2 linked regions of the Methylotuvimicrobium sp. KM2 genome follow. The protein of the gene in region 1 interacts with the protein of each later gene in a pairwise test. Links are inferred from orthologs where the notes say so. Each region holds a gene or a part of one and is shown on either strand. Other genes may lie near its edges.

Evidence for each region.
Region 2: the proteins of WJM45_RS12010 (region 1) and rlmN interact in binary tests that used the Escherichia coli proteins (3 or more experiments, as listed by UniProt). The link is inferred for Methylotuvimicrobium sp. KM2 from one-to-one orthologs.

Annotation. Positions count from the first base shown.
Region 1 is NZ_CP150634.1:2,854,197-2,862,202, reverse strand. What follows is about bases 1,947-4,885. They hold WJM45_RS12010 (DEAD/DEAH box helicase), read right to left. Parts: upstream 4,108-4,885; coding sequence 2,785-4,107; downstream 1,947-2,784. Other genes in these bases: WJM45_RS12005 (hypothetical protein), read left to right, coding at 4,710-4,885; WJM45_RS12015 ((2Fe-2S) ferredoxin domain-containing protein), read left to right, coding at 1,947-2,143. Outside these bases: WJM45_RS12030 (protein-L-isoaspartate(D-aspartate) O-methyltransferase), read left to right, coding at 1-287; WJM45_RS12025 (YqaA family protein), read left to right, coding at 290-877; ribose-5-phosphate isomerase RpiA, read left to right, coding at 946-1,692; more of WJM45_RS12015, read left to right, coding at 1,835-1,946; more of WJM45_RS12005, read left to right, coding at 4,886-5,606; WJM45_RS12000 (rhomboid family intramembrane serine protease), read left to right, coding at 5,593-6,279; WJM45_RS11995 (hypothetical protein), read left to right, coding at 6,406-6,732; excinuclease ABC subunit UvrA, read right to left, coding at 6,879-8,006. UniProt on the Escherichia coli protein: DEAD-box RNA helicase involved in the assembly of the 50S ribosomal subunit at low temperature. Exhibits RNA-stimulated ATP hydrolysis and RNA unwinding activity. Acts before DeaD.
Region 2 is NZ_CP150634.1:574,364-579,839, reverse strand. What follows is about bases 1,715-4,635. They hold rlmN (23S rRNA (adenine(2503)-C(2))-methyltransferase RlmN), read right to left. Parts: upstream 3,771-4,635; coding sequence 2,658-3,770; downstream 1,715-2,657. Other genes in these bases: secF (protein translocase subunit SecF), read right to left, coding at 4,455-4,635; ndk (nucleoside-diphosphate kinase), read right to left, coding at 3,745-4,176; pilW (type IV pilus biogenesis/stability protein PilW), read right to left, coding at 1,886-2,668; hisS (histidine--tRNA ligase), read right to left, coding at 1,715-1,896. Also shown: WJM45_RS02545 (tetratricopeptide repeat protein), read right to left, coding at 1-185; more of hisS, read right to left, coding at 625-1,714; more of secF, read right to left, coding at 4,636-5,381; protein translocase subunit SecD, read right to left, coding at 5,410-5,476.

The DNA of each region.
Region 1 (8,006 bases):
AAAATTTGGTATGGAGTTTGAAACATAAAAACATCAGCTATTTGCACAGCGATGGCGGCTGGGGATGGCCGGAACATGCTCCTTACGATGGGATTTTGGTAACGGCGGCTCCGCCCGAAATTCCCGAAATGCTGCTACGGCAACTGGCTGTCGGCGGCGTGATGGTGATTCCGATCGGTCATGCCGGCGGACAGGAGTTACAACGGGTTACGCGAAACGCATCAGGATTCGAAGTCGAAATCCTGGAGTCGGTCAATTTCGTGCCGTTTTTGTCGGGCAGGGAATAAGCATGTTTCAAGCGCTATACGATAAGACGCTATCGTGGTCCCGGCATCGGCATGCCTTGAAGTATCTTTGCGCTTTGAGCTTTGCAGAATCGTCTTTTTTTCCGATTCCGCCCGATGTCATGTTGGCGCCGATGGCGCTCGGTCGTCCTCAATACGCTTTCCAATTTGCGCTATGGACCACGGTATTTTCGGTCTTGGGAGGCATCTTTGGTTATGCGATCGGTTTTTTTATGTTCGACCAGCTTGAGCCTTGGTTAAAAACCACGCATTATTGGGAGGGCTTTCTATTGGCCCGACAATGGTTTACCAATTGGGGGTTCTGGGCAGTCTTGGTGGCCGGTTTTTCGCCGATACCTTACAAAGTATTCACGATTGCGGCCGGCGTGATGAGTATGGTGTTTTTACCGTTTGTTTTGGCATCGACAGTCGGGCGCGGTGCGCGGTTTTTTTTGGTGTCGTTGCTAATCGCGGCAGGTGGCGAAAAACTCGAAGCGAAACTACGCGAATATATGGATAGTCTGGGCTGGGCTTTGGTTGCACTGGTAGTTATCGGAGGGGTGGCTTATAAGTTGATGGCGGGTGGTCAATAGTTTGTTGTTATCGCTTCTTTACTTATATCGAAACTTGATTTACGAAAGAAGTATTTCTGGGAGTCGCAATGAATGATAAAGAATTGGTGGCAGTCCATGCCGCAAAGCTTGTTAAAGACGGGATGCGGGTCGGACTCGGGACCGGTTCCACGGCAGACTGTTTTATTAAAGAGTTGTCTCGCCTCCATAAAGATGAAGGTTTAAAAGTGATCGTGATCGCCAGTTCGGTTGTCAGCGCGATTAAGGCTCGTGAATTGGGTTTGCCTCTGCAGTCGATCGAACAAACCGAGCGAATCGATCTCTATGTCGATGGCGCCGATGAAGTTACCTTCGATAAGACGCTGCTTAAAGGACGGGGCTACGATTTGGTGCGAGAAAAATTGTTGGCGAAGGCGGCCGACCGATTCGTCGTTCTGATCGATAAAAGCAAGCTGGTCGGGCGTATCGGCGAACGTTTTCCGATCCCAATCGAGGTAATGCCGTTTGCCTGGCGAATGGTTAAAGAAAGTTTGGTAAAACTAGGCGGCAGGCCGGCATTACGACGTACTGCAAACGGTGACGGATTGGTGGTGACTTCTTACGGAAGCTTGGTACTCGATACCGTATTCGATGCCACGATTGATACCGTTGATCTCGACGATGCGCTTAACGCCATGCCGGGCGTTATCGAGCACGGCATATTTCGGGGCTTGGCAAGTTCAGTATTGATAGGGGCTGATGGCGCCATCCAAGAATTGTATCCTGAAACTAGGTCCGATTCTCAAGATGTCGATAGCCGGGATTTTGTCGATGACGGCACTGCAGATGGCGATTGAAGTAATTATTTGCCAAATATTCCTCGTTCCCACGGTTTCAGCGTGGGAATGCATAATCTCGCCTCGGAAGCCAAAGTATGGGTTCCCACGGAGGACCGTGGGAACCAGAAATAGAAATCTTACGAAATTTTAAAATACTGCGATGAGTTACTTTAAACACCATGTTTTTTTCTGTACCAATCAGCGCGAGAACGGCGCGGCCTGCTGTCAGGATCATGAGGCCCAGTTTTTTCGAGATTATGCGAAAACGCAATTGAAAAAGCTTAAAATGAGCGGGCCCGGTAAATGTCGCATCAACAATGCCGGTTGTCTGGATCGTTGCAAGGAAGGGCCGGTAATGGTCGTCTATCCCGATGCAATTTGGTATCGTTATGAAAATCAAGCCGATATCGATGAGATTATCGAGGAACATTTGCAGAATGGGCGAGTTGTCGAACGATTGAAAGTTTGAGATTAACCTAGAAAAAGCATCTTACCATGAAGAGCATGAAGGACTTGAAGATACAATGTTTTCAATTTAGGATTTCGTGATAAATAACGTCCTGGAACTATGAGCCTTGTTGAGGGTTCGGTCACTCGCTTGGCAGGACGCCGTGAATACGTCCATGTAGGCTTGACGGCGGCTTTCCCTGCCGCCGACACCTGCCAATCGAGCAACCGAACCCTCCTTAAAATAGGGAAGTTATTTACGGCCAAATCCTTAGGCGATTGACAAGAATAAACATACCCAAATAACGCAGGATTTTTGTTCAGCTACAAAAACCGGAAAGGGGCGCATATTTGCGCTATGTAACCCTTTCCGGTTTGCAGTAGATGGACAAAAAGACCAGTTAGTGGGGTATGTTTTTCGCCGGAAATCGCCTTAATTGAGTGCCCAGCCATTAACAGCCTGTGTCATCAATATTACCAGTGCACTCCAATCCCACCATCGGTTTGATTTTTTTAGTCATTAACTGGTTTTGAAAGCGCTGTATAACTACATTGAATTTATCTATTGAGTTCATTCGTGATATTTGGACGGTTCATAAAGCGCTCAATACTCTTTCCTTCATTAACTTCATGCCCTTCATGGTTAAACAGCCGTATTTAGGATTAACCGTTGGTTTTCAGTTCGCTTGGCATGCGTCTTTTACCGATTTTTTTGCGGTCACGATGGCGATCTTTGATTTTGGACGCTTTCTTCTTCGGTTCCGCTTTTTTGTTTTTACTACTGGCCGCTTTTCCCGAGGCTTTGAGCTTTTTGGGTCCTTTATAGCGACCTTCCAACTCCTTGATCGTGCGCTGGGTCAGTCGCTGTTGTAGATAGCGTTCGATACCCGCCAAGACGTTCCATTCGGAAGAGTTGATCAATGCGATTGCAAGTCCCGGTCGACCGGCTCGTCCGGTGCGGCCGATTCTGTGCAGATAGTCATTACCGTTACGGGCTAAGTCGAAATTAATGACCAGGTCCACTCCTTCGATATCGAGACCGCGGGCGGCAACGTCGGTCGCGACCAATATATCGATGGTTCCATCTCGGAAAAACCCCATGGTCTTGTTGCGTTCGCTTTGGTCCATGTCTCCATGCAGCGAGCCCACGCGCAATTTTTGCCCTCTCAATGGACCGCGCAATTGATCGGTATGGACTTTGGTGTTGGTGAAGACCAAGGCTTTTTGATATGTTTCGTGGCTTAGCAGCCAGATCAATAATTTTTTCTTATGTTCGAAATCGTCGGCCAGCAACATTTGCTGTTCGATATCTTCATGTTCTGCGTGTATGCCATCGAGATAGACTTTTTCCGGCTCTTTAAGAAGTGTGAGAGCAATGCCTTTGATCGTCGGATTAAGTGTCGCGGAAAATAACAGGGTTTGGCGTTCCGGCTTGCAAACGCTTGCGATTTTCAGTAAATCGTTTTTGAAGCCCATGTCGAGCATACGGTCGGCTTCATCGAGAATGAGTAGGTCGAGTCGGTTGAAATCGGCGGAGCCTTCCTCGATGACTTCGATTAGGCGTCCTGGAGTTGCGATGATGATGGCGGTACTTTTCGCAAATAAAGCGGATTGTTTCTTGAAGTCTTCGCCGCCGATAATCATGCCGGACTTGATCGGAGTGAATTCGGCCAACTGTCGGCATTGTTTATATGTTTGTTTGGCCAGTTCCCTTGTAGGCGCGAGTATCAAGACTTTTGCCGCGTTGTCTTCGGGGCAATTTTGCAGCAGATACTGTAAAGCGGGTATTAGAAAAGCTGCGGTTTTACCGCTTCCGGTTTTTGCACAAACCCAAAGATCTTTGGATTTGGTGGCCAAAGGTATGACGGCAGCTTGTACTTCGGTTGGGCGATCGAAACCCATGGCTTCCGTGGCTTGTTGGATGCGTGAATCAAGCTCGAATTGGCCGAATGTTAAAGAGGGCGTTGGCCCCGGTTGTGTTTCCATAAAACCTTGAATGAGTTGGCTGAGCCGGCGGTTTTCCGATTTAGCAGAAGCGCCGTAAAGATAAATCCGACAATGTTACGTTTTGTTTAAAATATAAGCAACTTCGAATAAAAGTTCTACTCCCTTTATACTCAAAAATTAGCTAACTTTGTAAAGGTATGGGGTGTGGCTAGCGAGGATGTTGGCAGCAGGGATCGCTGCCGTCAAGCCCCCATGGACGGGTTCACGGCGGTCCTCGATAGACATATCCCATGCCTTTTTATTCTTAGACGGTTTTTCAATCAAAAGGGAGTAGTGTCGTTGAGATCTGTATGAAGCATCATTGATTTGGCTATTTTCGCGTTAGGATTTGGCCATAAATAATTTCCCTCCTTTCAAGAATCCGCTCAATATTAAAAAAAGCAAGTTATTTAGAGCTATATCCTTTGGTTTCTGCTGACTTTGAGTTCAAATAGGTATCAACTATTAACGCGAACATAGTCATTGATTTTATCTTTTTCAGCATGCTGATATGCTAGGCAGCAAAGTCGCCGGGCACGGAATATCAAATTTAATGCGCCGGTTTTATTTTTAAGATTGGGTTTTAAGGAGGATTGTTATTTATGAGGGCTTTAGCAAATTTTGTAATGCAGGGACCTTATCAGGCCTTGGCCGCTGCTTGCGTGTTGGGTGCTTTATCTCAATTTGTTTTGCCGTTGGCGCTATTTTGTTGCGGCATCATCGCATTATGCGTATTGTCGCGTTCCGATAGCTACTGGTTGATTGTTTTGATCGGAACGGCTTTGGTTGTTTATGTTAGTAGTCTTTTTGTCGAAAGCAGACCGGGCCTCGAGACTCCGGTAGTTTTGTTTTTGTTGTTGCCGTTGGCGGCTTCGGCGAAAGTATTGCGTGTTACCCAATCGCAAAGTTTGGCGATAATGGTCGCGGCGGTGTTTGCGGCCCTCTTGGCGGTTTCGATACAGGTCGTATCAGGCGATGCCGCGCAATGGTGGGCTAATTGGTTGGAAAAGGCTGTTGAAGGCGTTAAAGGCGCTACTTATCAAGGTTTCGAGGCCGATGGTACTTTACGGTTGATGAATGGATTGGTGGCGATGATGTTCGGTTTCGCAGTGACTTCATCGTTGTTGATCGGACGTTGGATGCAGGCGGCTTTATACAACCCAGGAGGATTCGCCGAGGAATTTTACCGAGTTAGATATCCCATTTATGCATTGGGTGTTTTGGGTGTTGTGTTGATCGTGACAGCGCTATTCAGCGAAGCCTTGCTTTATGATTTGTTATTGGTTTTTACGATGCCGTTTTTCTTCCACGGTATGGCGGTTTTACATTGTACGGTTGACGTTTCCGAGCGCAGCAAAAATTATTTACTGCCGCCGTATTTATTATTGTTTGTTATGCCGCAATATGCGATCGTCGGCATGGCTTTTCTCGGCATGGCCGATATTTTTTTAAATTTTAGAAAAGCTGTCTACAAACGGAAAGATCATGATTCCAATTAGAGATACCGCTCCGTGTTATTCAAGGCCGATTGTTTCTTGGAGTTTAATGGTTTTATGTATCGTGATCTTTATCGCGATGGAAATTATTCCCGATCAATTGAAACACCGTTTGACTTATCTATTCGGCATGGTGCCGTTGCGTTATTCAAGTCCCGCTTGGGCGGCTCATTTCGGCTTGCCCCCCGATTATTATTTATCGTTTTTGACCAGTCTTTTTTTGCATGGAGGTTGGTTGCATTTAGTTACTAACATGTTGTTCATGTGGATTTTTGCCGATAATGTCGAAGACCTGATGGGCAGGGGGCGCTTTTTGGTTTTTTATGTAATTTGCGGATTATCGGCTCAGGCCTTGCAGTTTTATTTCGATCCCTATTTAACGATACCGGTCGTTGGCGCATCGGGAGCCATCGCCGGCGTATTGGGGGCTTATTTTTTTCTATATCCGTTTGAGCGCGTCATTGTTTTTATACCGATCTTATTTTTTCCATTGGTTTTTCATGTGCCGGCGATAGCTTTTTTGGGGTTTTGGATCATTCTTCAATTGCAAAAAGCCACGACTTCGGTGATGTTTGATGGCGTGATGGTTGATGTGGCTTGGTGGGCGCATTTAGGTGGTTTTATTGCAGGGGCGGTTTTATATCGGTTTTTCCTGCGTAACGAGCCTGAGCAATAAAAAATGAAATTGGAACGCATTTCTGTATAATAAGCGCCTTTTAAAGGCTTGCCCTTTCACGATTAAAGGGCCGAACATGTTGCGGCCTTCGAGGCTTCTTAGTATTGTCGGGAAATTAAAATTACAATGAAAAATATTAATGTCGCATTAGTTAGACTTCTCCAGTTCGTCGTATTCGTTCTGTTTACATTTATGGTATTGATTTATTTCGGAGCGATGGTTTTATTGCCGCTGGATGCCGCCGTGCTATTGATCAAGTTGTTGACCTTGTTCGGTTTAAACGGATTTATTGCGGCTTTTATTGCGATTCCTATAGTGGCTTATTTAGGTTTGAGAGTCTATCGAATTCCTGGTCTTGTCAAAATGGTCATCGATACCGGAGTCGAATTGGTCAACACCGGCAAAGGTAAAATCGATGCGTTCAACGCGATAGCCGAATCGGAAAAAGTATAACGCTTTTGCAATGTAAAAAAGGCCGGAAAGAGCGTTCTTTCCGGCCTTTTTTGTTTTCAATACTTATTTCGTAATATTTATCTAGAAAGATATGAAGATAGCGAATAAGATTGAGCCGCGTTAAAAAATCGAGTCAATTCGCCAAATCAGCTAAAAAATCGTTTTAAATAATGCCCGGTATGCGAGGCGTTGTTTTCACTCAGTTGTTGAGGTGTGCCTTCAGCGACCAATGTGCCGCCTCCGTCGCCGCCTTCCGGCCCCATATCAATAATCCAATCTGCCGTTTTGATCACGTCCAGGTTATGCTCGATGACAATCACGGTATTGCCGTGATCGCGTAGTGTATGCAAAACGCGCAATAATTGTTTGATATCGTGGAAATGCAGGCCGGTTGTGGGCTCGTCGAGAATATAGAGTGTTTTGCCGGTATCGCGTTTCGACAGTTCCTTAGCGAGCTTGACGCGCTGCGCTTCGCCGCCGGAAAGCGTGACTGCATTTTGTCCGAGCGTGATGTAATTCAATCCCACTTCGGTCAAAGTATGGAGTTTTTTGGATAACACCGGGACGGCGCTGAAAAATTGCGCGGCGTCCTCTACGGTCATGTCCAATACTTCGTTGATTGCTTTGCCTTTGTAGCGAATTTCCAGCGTTTCACGATTATAACGTTTACCGCCGCAGACGTCGCAATGTACGAAAATATCCGGCAAGAAATGCATTTCGACTTTGATGACTCCATCGCCTTTGCAGGCCTCGCAACGGCCGCCTTTGACGTTGAAACTGAAGCGCCCCGGGGTGTAACCGCGTGATCGGGCTTCGGGCGTTGCCGCGAATAATTCCCGGATGGGCGTAAAAATTCCGGTATAAGTAGCCGGATTCGAGCGGGGCGTTCGGCCTATCGGGCTTTGATTAATATCGATGACTTTATCGAAATATTCAATGCCTTCGATTTCATCGCAAGGTGCGGGCAGGGCGCCGGCTCGATTGATTGCGCGCGCAGCATAGCGGTAGAGCGTATCGTTGATGAGCGTCGACTTTCCTGAGCCGGATACGCCGGTAATACAAGTGAGTAGACCGACCGGCAGAGCAATATCGACGTTTTTCAGGTTATTGCCTTGAGCGTTGCGGATCACGATGCGCTTTTCCGGGACGACCGGCGTCGTGTTTTCCGGAATCGCAATCATTTGTTTTCCCGACAAATACTGGCCGGTCAGCGAGTCGGGCGAGTCGATGATGTCTTGCGGCGTCCCCTGTGCGACGATTCTACCGCCGTGAAT
Region 2 (5,476 bases), 2.3 Mb from region 1 along the record:
TTCAATAATTGCGCATACAAAGCCGATGCTTGTAAAGCCTGGTTTTGCTTATAATCCTGCCAAATATTCCAGCCGACGATAATCACAATACCGACAATCACGCCGGTAATCGTAGAGCGCCCATTTTCTTTCCACCAACGCTTAAGGGCTTCGACTTGTTCTTCTTCTGTTTCGTAAATTGCCATAAATACTCTATCGTGCTTTTGCTAAAAATTTAGTGATCACTCGCTCCCAAGCTGGATCTCTCATCGTTATACATAAGTCAAAAATTACCGTTTTGCAATCTTAGCTAATGAGTCTTCGATACCATTTATTGTTACTTAACACTTTCGACCTCGAGATCGCGATCAGGGGATCGCTCCCACAGAGCATCCGCTCCCTTGTGGGGGGGAGCGACGCCTTCGTCGTCCCTCACCTAACGCTAGGTGAGGGAAAGCCACTGATGTTCAATATCCGCAGATTTATCAAATAGCACCGTTTCCAGGAATACGATGCTCTCTGTTTAGCAAGTTTACCGATACTTGTGTATAACGGCGAGAGCTGGAGCTTGGGAGCGAGACAACAGACCCGATACGTAAACTTTGTGTTCTCGGACTTCAATTCCTGCCTTGCCTTGCCAACAACTCAAAAACGACTTTTTAAAAATTCCAAAGCTTGCTGCAGCAGCAGATTTTGCTGATCCTGATTCTGACGCAGCGCTTTAATACCCACTTCGCCTCGTATCGCTTCATCGTCACCAACGATCAAAGCATATTCGGCGCCGCTTTTATCGGCTTTCTTGAATTGACTTTTAAAACTGCCGCCGCCGCAATTAAGCTGCAGTCTTAATCCGGGCAACTCATTGCGAATAGTCTCGGCCCATTCCATACTAATTCGCTCTGCTTGTTCGCCGACTCGAATCATATAAACGTCGACTACCGGCTTGATCGGCAAATTCGGCAAAGTTTCCATCAAAGCCAAAATACGCTCCATGCCCATCGCGAAACCGACCGCATGATTGGCTTTTCCGCCCAGTTGCTCGATCAAACCGTCATAACGCCCGCCGGCGCAGATCGTGCCTTGCGCACCTAATTCGGCGGTTACCCATTCAAAAACGGTTTTACTGTAATAATCGAGACCTCTTACCAAACGCGTATTTAATACAAACTCGATACCCAATACCTTCAAAGTCTCGGTTAACGACTTGAAATGCGCTTGACTATCGCTGCCCAAAAAGTCGCTTAGTTCAGGCGCATTAGCGATCAACTCGCGCATCCCTTCATTCTTACTGTCAAGAATCCGTAGCGGATTCGTGTGTAAACGCCGACGACTATCTTCGTCGAGCAATTCAAGATGCTCGCTGAAATAATCGACCAACTTCTCGCGGTAAACCAGCCTTTCTTCGATGGTACCGAGCGTATTGAGCTGCAACTCGACTTTATCGGCAATCCCTAAGCGCTGCCAAAAACGATGGCTCAGTAGAATTAATTCGACATCGATATCGGGCCCCGACATACCGTAAGCTTCGACGCCCAATTGGTAAAACTGACGGTAACGGCCTTTCTGCGGACGTTCGTGCCGAAACATCGGTCCGTAATACCATAACCGGTGAACCTGATTGTGTAACAGGCCATGCTCGAGCGAAGCCCTCAAACAACCCGCAGTTCCTTCCGGGCGCAACGTCAAAGAATCGCCGTTGCGATCGTCGAAGGTGTACATTTCTTTTTCTACGATATCGGTGACTTCGCCAATCGAGCGCTTGAAAAGTTCGGTTTTCTCGACGATCGGCAACCTGATTTCACTGTATCCGTAGGCGCCAAGCACTTCTCCAATGATATACTCGGCATATTGCCAAAGCGGCGATTGATCCGGCAGAATGTCATGCATTCCGCGGATAGCCTGAATGTTATTTGCCATGTTTCAGTTTGTCTTGAGCGGAATAAATCCGTTTGGTCTCTTCCGCTAACGGAAATGATTCCAACAATTGTTTTTTGTATTGTTCGGCGGCGTTTTGGTTACCGAGCGCCCGCTCGGTTTGATAAGCATACCAAAGCGATTCGGCCGTTTGCTTAGAAACGCTGACATAGCGCTCGTAAAAACCTTTTGCAGCCCAATAATCACCTTTTTGATAGCTCAACTTCTGCATTGCCAGCAACGCCGGCGCATAAGACGGCTGAACTTGCAAAGCCTGCCGCAAGTAAGCCTCGGCGATGGCGGAATTATCCTGCATCAATGCGCAACGACCGGCATTTGTAGCCGCCAACCACTGCCTGTTGTTCAATGGATTTGCAACGGCCTGCTCCAAGAGCTCCATGCCCTCCTGATACTCGCCACGTTCGCAAAGAAAGCGGCCGTAATTGTTCAACACGCTGAAGTCCTCGGAATTCAATCCCAATGCTTTTTCGTAGCTATCCTCTGCCGCCTCGAAATCATTGAGTTTTTCGTACAAGTAAGCCAGCGCATTTCGTGCCTCGACGTTTTTCGAATTGAGATCGACGGATCTTTCCAAATGCTCCTTGGCAATCGCAAGCTTATTCATGCCCATGTAACGGACACCTAATTGAAGCTGGGTGTCGGCCGCTTCCACATTGCTGCTACCGGAACTACCGAAGAGAGAACAAGCCGATAGCAGAACCAGCAAACTTGCTAGCGAAACAGAGCGACAAAATACAGCTATCTTATGCGGCACGTTGCGAGTCCGTTACTTTAAGCTTTAAATGCCGGCGACTTTTATCCTGGACCTTTCCGACCAATTGACCGCAAGCGGCATCGATATCGTCGCCTCGTGTTTTTCGAATCGTCGTGACCATGCCGGCATCATGCAAAACGGCGCGAAATCGATCGATGGTTGCGCTGCTCGAACAACGATAGGGTGAATTCGGAAAAGGGTTGAACGGGATTAAATTAATTTTCGACGGTACGGTTTTCAGTAGTTTGACCATCGCCTTGGCATCTTGCACCGAATCGTTGACGCCCTCCAGCATGACATATTCGAAAGTAATTCTTCGACGCGGAGACCGCTTGACATTATCCCGGCAGGCGGCCAGCAATTCTTTCAACGGATATTTTTTATTGATCGGCACCAACTCGTCGCGCAGTTCGTCGGTCACGGCATGCAAGGAAACAGCAAGGCTGACGTCGCACACTTCGGTCAAGCGATACATCGCCGGTACTATCCCGGAAGTGCTGATCGTGACGCGTCGCTTCGACAGACCATAGGCAAAATCATCCATCATCAGATTCATTGCCGCCACGACATTGTCGAAATTAAGCAAGGGCTCGCCCATGCCCATCATCACGACGTTGGTGATTTTTTGCGCCGAACCCAAGCGCTTTTGCGCAGCGAACAACTGACCGATAATCTCGCCCGTCGTCAGGTTTCTATTAAACCCTTGCTGGGCAGTCGAACAAAAGGTGCACGCCAATGCGCAGCCGATTTGCGACGATACGCACAAAGTACCCCGCCCCTCTTCGGGAATAAAAACCGTTTCGATACGATTTCCGCAAGAAGTCTCCAACACCCATTTACGCGTGCCGTCCGACGCGATTTGTTCGAGCACGATTTCGGGCGTATCGAGCGAGCATTGTTCGGCCAATTGCGTGCGCAAGGCCTTACTCAGATTGCTCATTTGCGAAAAATCCTCGACGCCTTCCTGGTAAACCCATTTGAGCAACTGTGTCGCGCGAAAAGGCTTTTCGCCGATCTCGACAAAAAAGGCTTCTAGGCCCTTTCTATCGAAATCGAGCAAATTGATTCTATTCAGCTTAGCGGGTGCGAGGGCAAAGTTCATTTTCTGTAAAAAAGAAAGCGATTTCTTGCTGAGCGGTTTCAGGCGCATCGGAACCGTGTACGGCATTGGCGTCGATGCTGTCGGCGAAATCGGCACGAATCGTTCCGGGCGCCGCTTCTTTAGGATTGGTCGCGCCCATTAAATCGCGGTTTTTTGCAATCGCATCTTCGCCTTCCAAAACCTGCATCATGACAGGACCCGTAATCATAAAATCGACCAAATCCTTGAAGAAAGGACGTTCTTTATGAACGGCATAAAAACCTTCAGCCTGCTCGCGGGTCATGTGCAGCATTTTCGCTGCAATGATTTGCAAACCGTTTTTTTCAAAGCGGCTGTAAATTTCACCGATGACGTTTTTCGCGACCGCATCAGGCTTAATGATTGAAAAAGTACGTTCTATTGCCATTCTTAAATAACTCCAAATTGTATTAAAAAAAATTAAACTAACGAATTACATCCGATTGATAATCATTCTATCGTTCCCACGCTCCAGCGTGTGAATGCATACCGATCTTGCCTCGGCTGACAAGGTATGGGTTCCCACGGAGGACCGTGGGAACCAGAAACAGGTCGCATCCTACGAGCTTCGTCAAGCAGAGCTTGAAGGTAGGCGTTCCCAAGCGGGAGCTTGGGAACGAGACAAACCCGGACCTATTCACTATTCACTGTTAACTGCTAACAATGCTAAGGCAAATCATCCACATCGGTACCTTCCTTGACCGGCACCATCAAATCTTTTTGCGTAATTCCTAACGCCAGCACGATTGGACTCGCAACATAGATAGAAGAATAAGTCCCTATCAAAATACCGACCAACAAAGCCACTGAAAAATTATGAATAATTTCGCCGCCGAGCACAGCCAATGCGATCAACACTAAAATCGTCGTGAACGAGGTCATCAGAGTACGGCTCAAGGTTTCATTCAAGGAAGTATTCATAACCTCCTCGGAACCGACTTGCCTTAAAATCCTAAAATTGTCGCGAATTCGATCGAATACGACGATCGTATCGTTTAGCGAATAACCGATGACCGCTAAAACGGCAGCCAATACCGTCAAGTCGAATTCAAGCCCGAACAGCGAAAAAAAGCCAAGCGTTATAATGACATCGTGAATCAAGGCCGCAACCGAGCCCAACGCAAATTTATATTCGAAACGCCACGCGATATAAATCAACACCCCGAACATCGAATACAGCATCGCCAAACCGCCGTCTTCCGCCAATTCATCGCCGACTTGCGGCCCGACGAATTCGACACGGCGCAATTCGGCCGGTTCCGCCGTTTTTTTATTGATCGCAGCAACGACCCGCGCGCTGAGCTCGGCACTAGACACAGTCTCATCGGGCTTCAAGCGAATCAAGACATCCCTGGCGCTACCGAAATGCTGCACCATTGCGTCTCCAAACCCTTCATCGGCAAGCGCCGCGCGCATCACCGTCAAATCGGCCGCATCTTGATAAGCGACCTCTACTAGCGTACCGCCGGTAAAGTCGATACCCATCTTTAAACCTTGAATCGCCAGCGACCCGATCGAAACCAGCAGCAGCAACGCGGAAATAATATAGATCCACTGACGCTTTCCCAAAAAATCTATCGTTTTATTATTCATAATCAGTCTTCTTAAATCCGAAACGCGCCTAAATCGACAATTTCTCGACACGGCGACTGCCGTAAATCCAGTTAATCACCATTCGGGTACCTAAA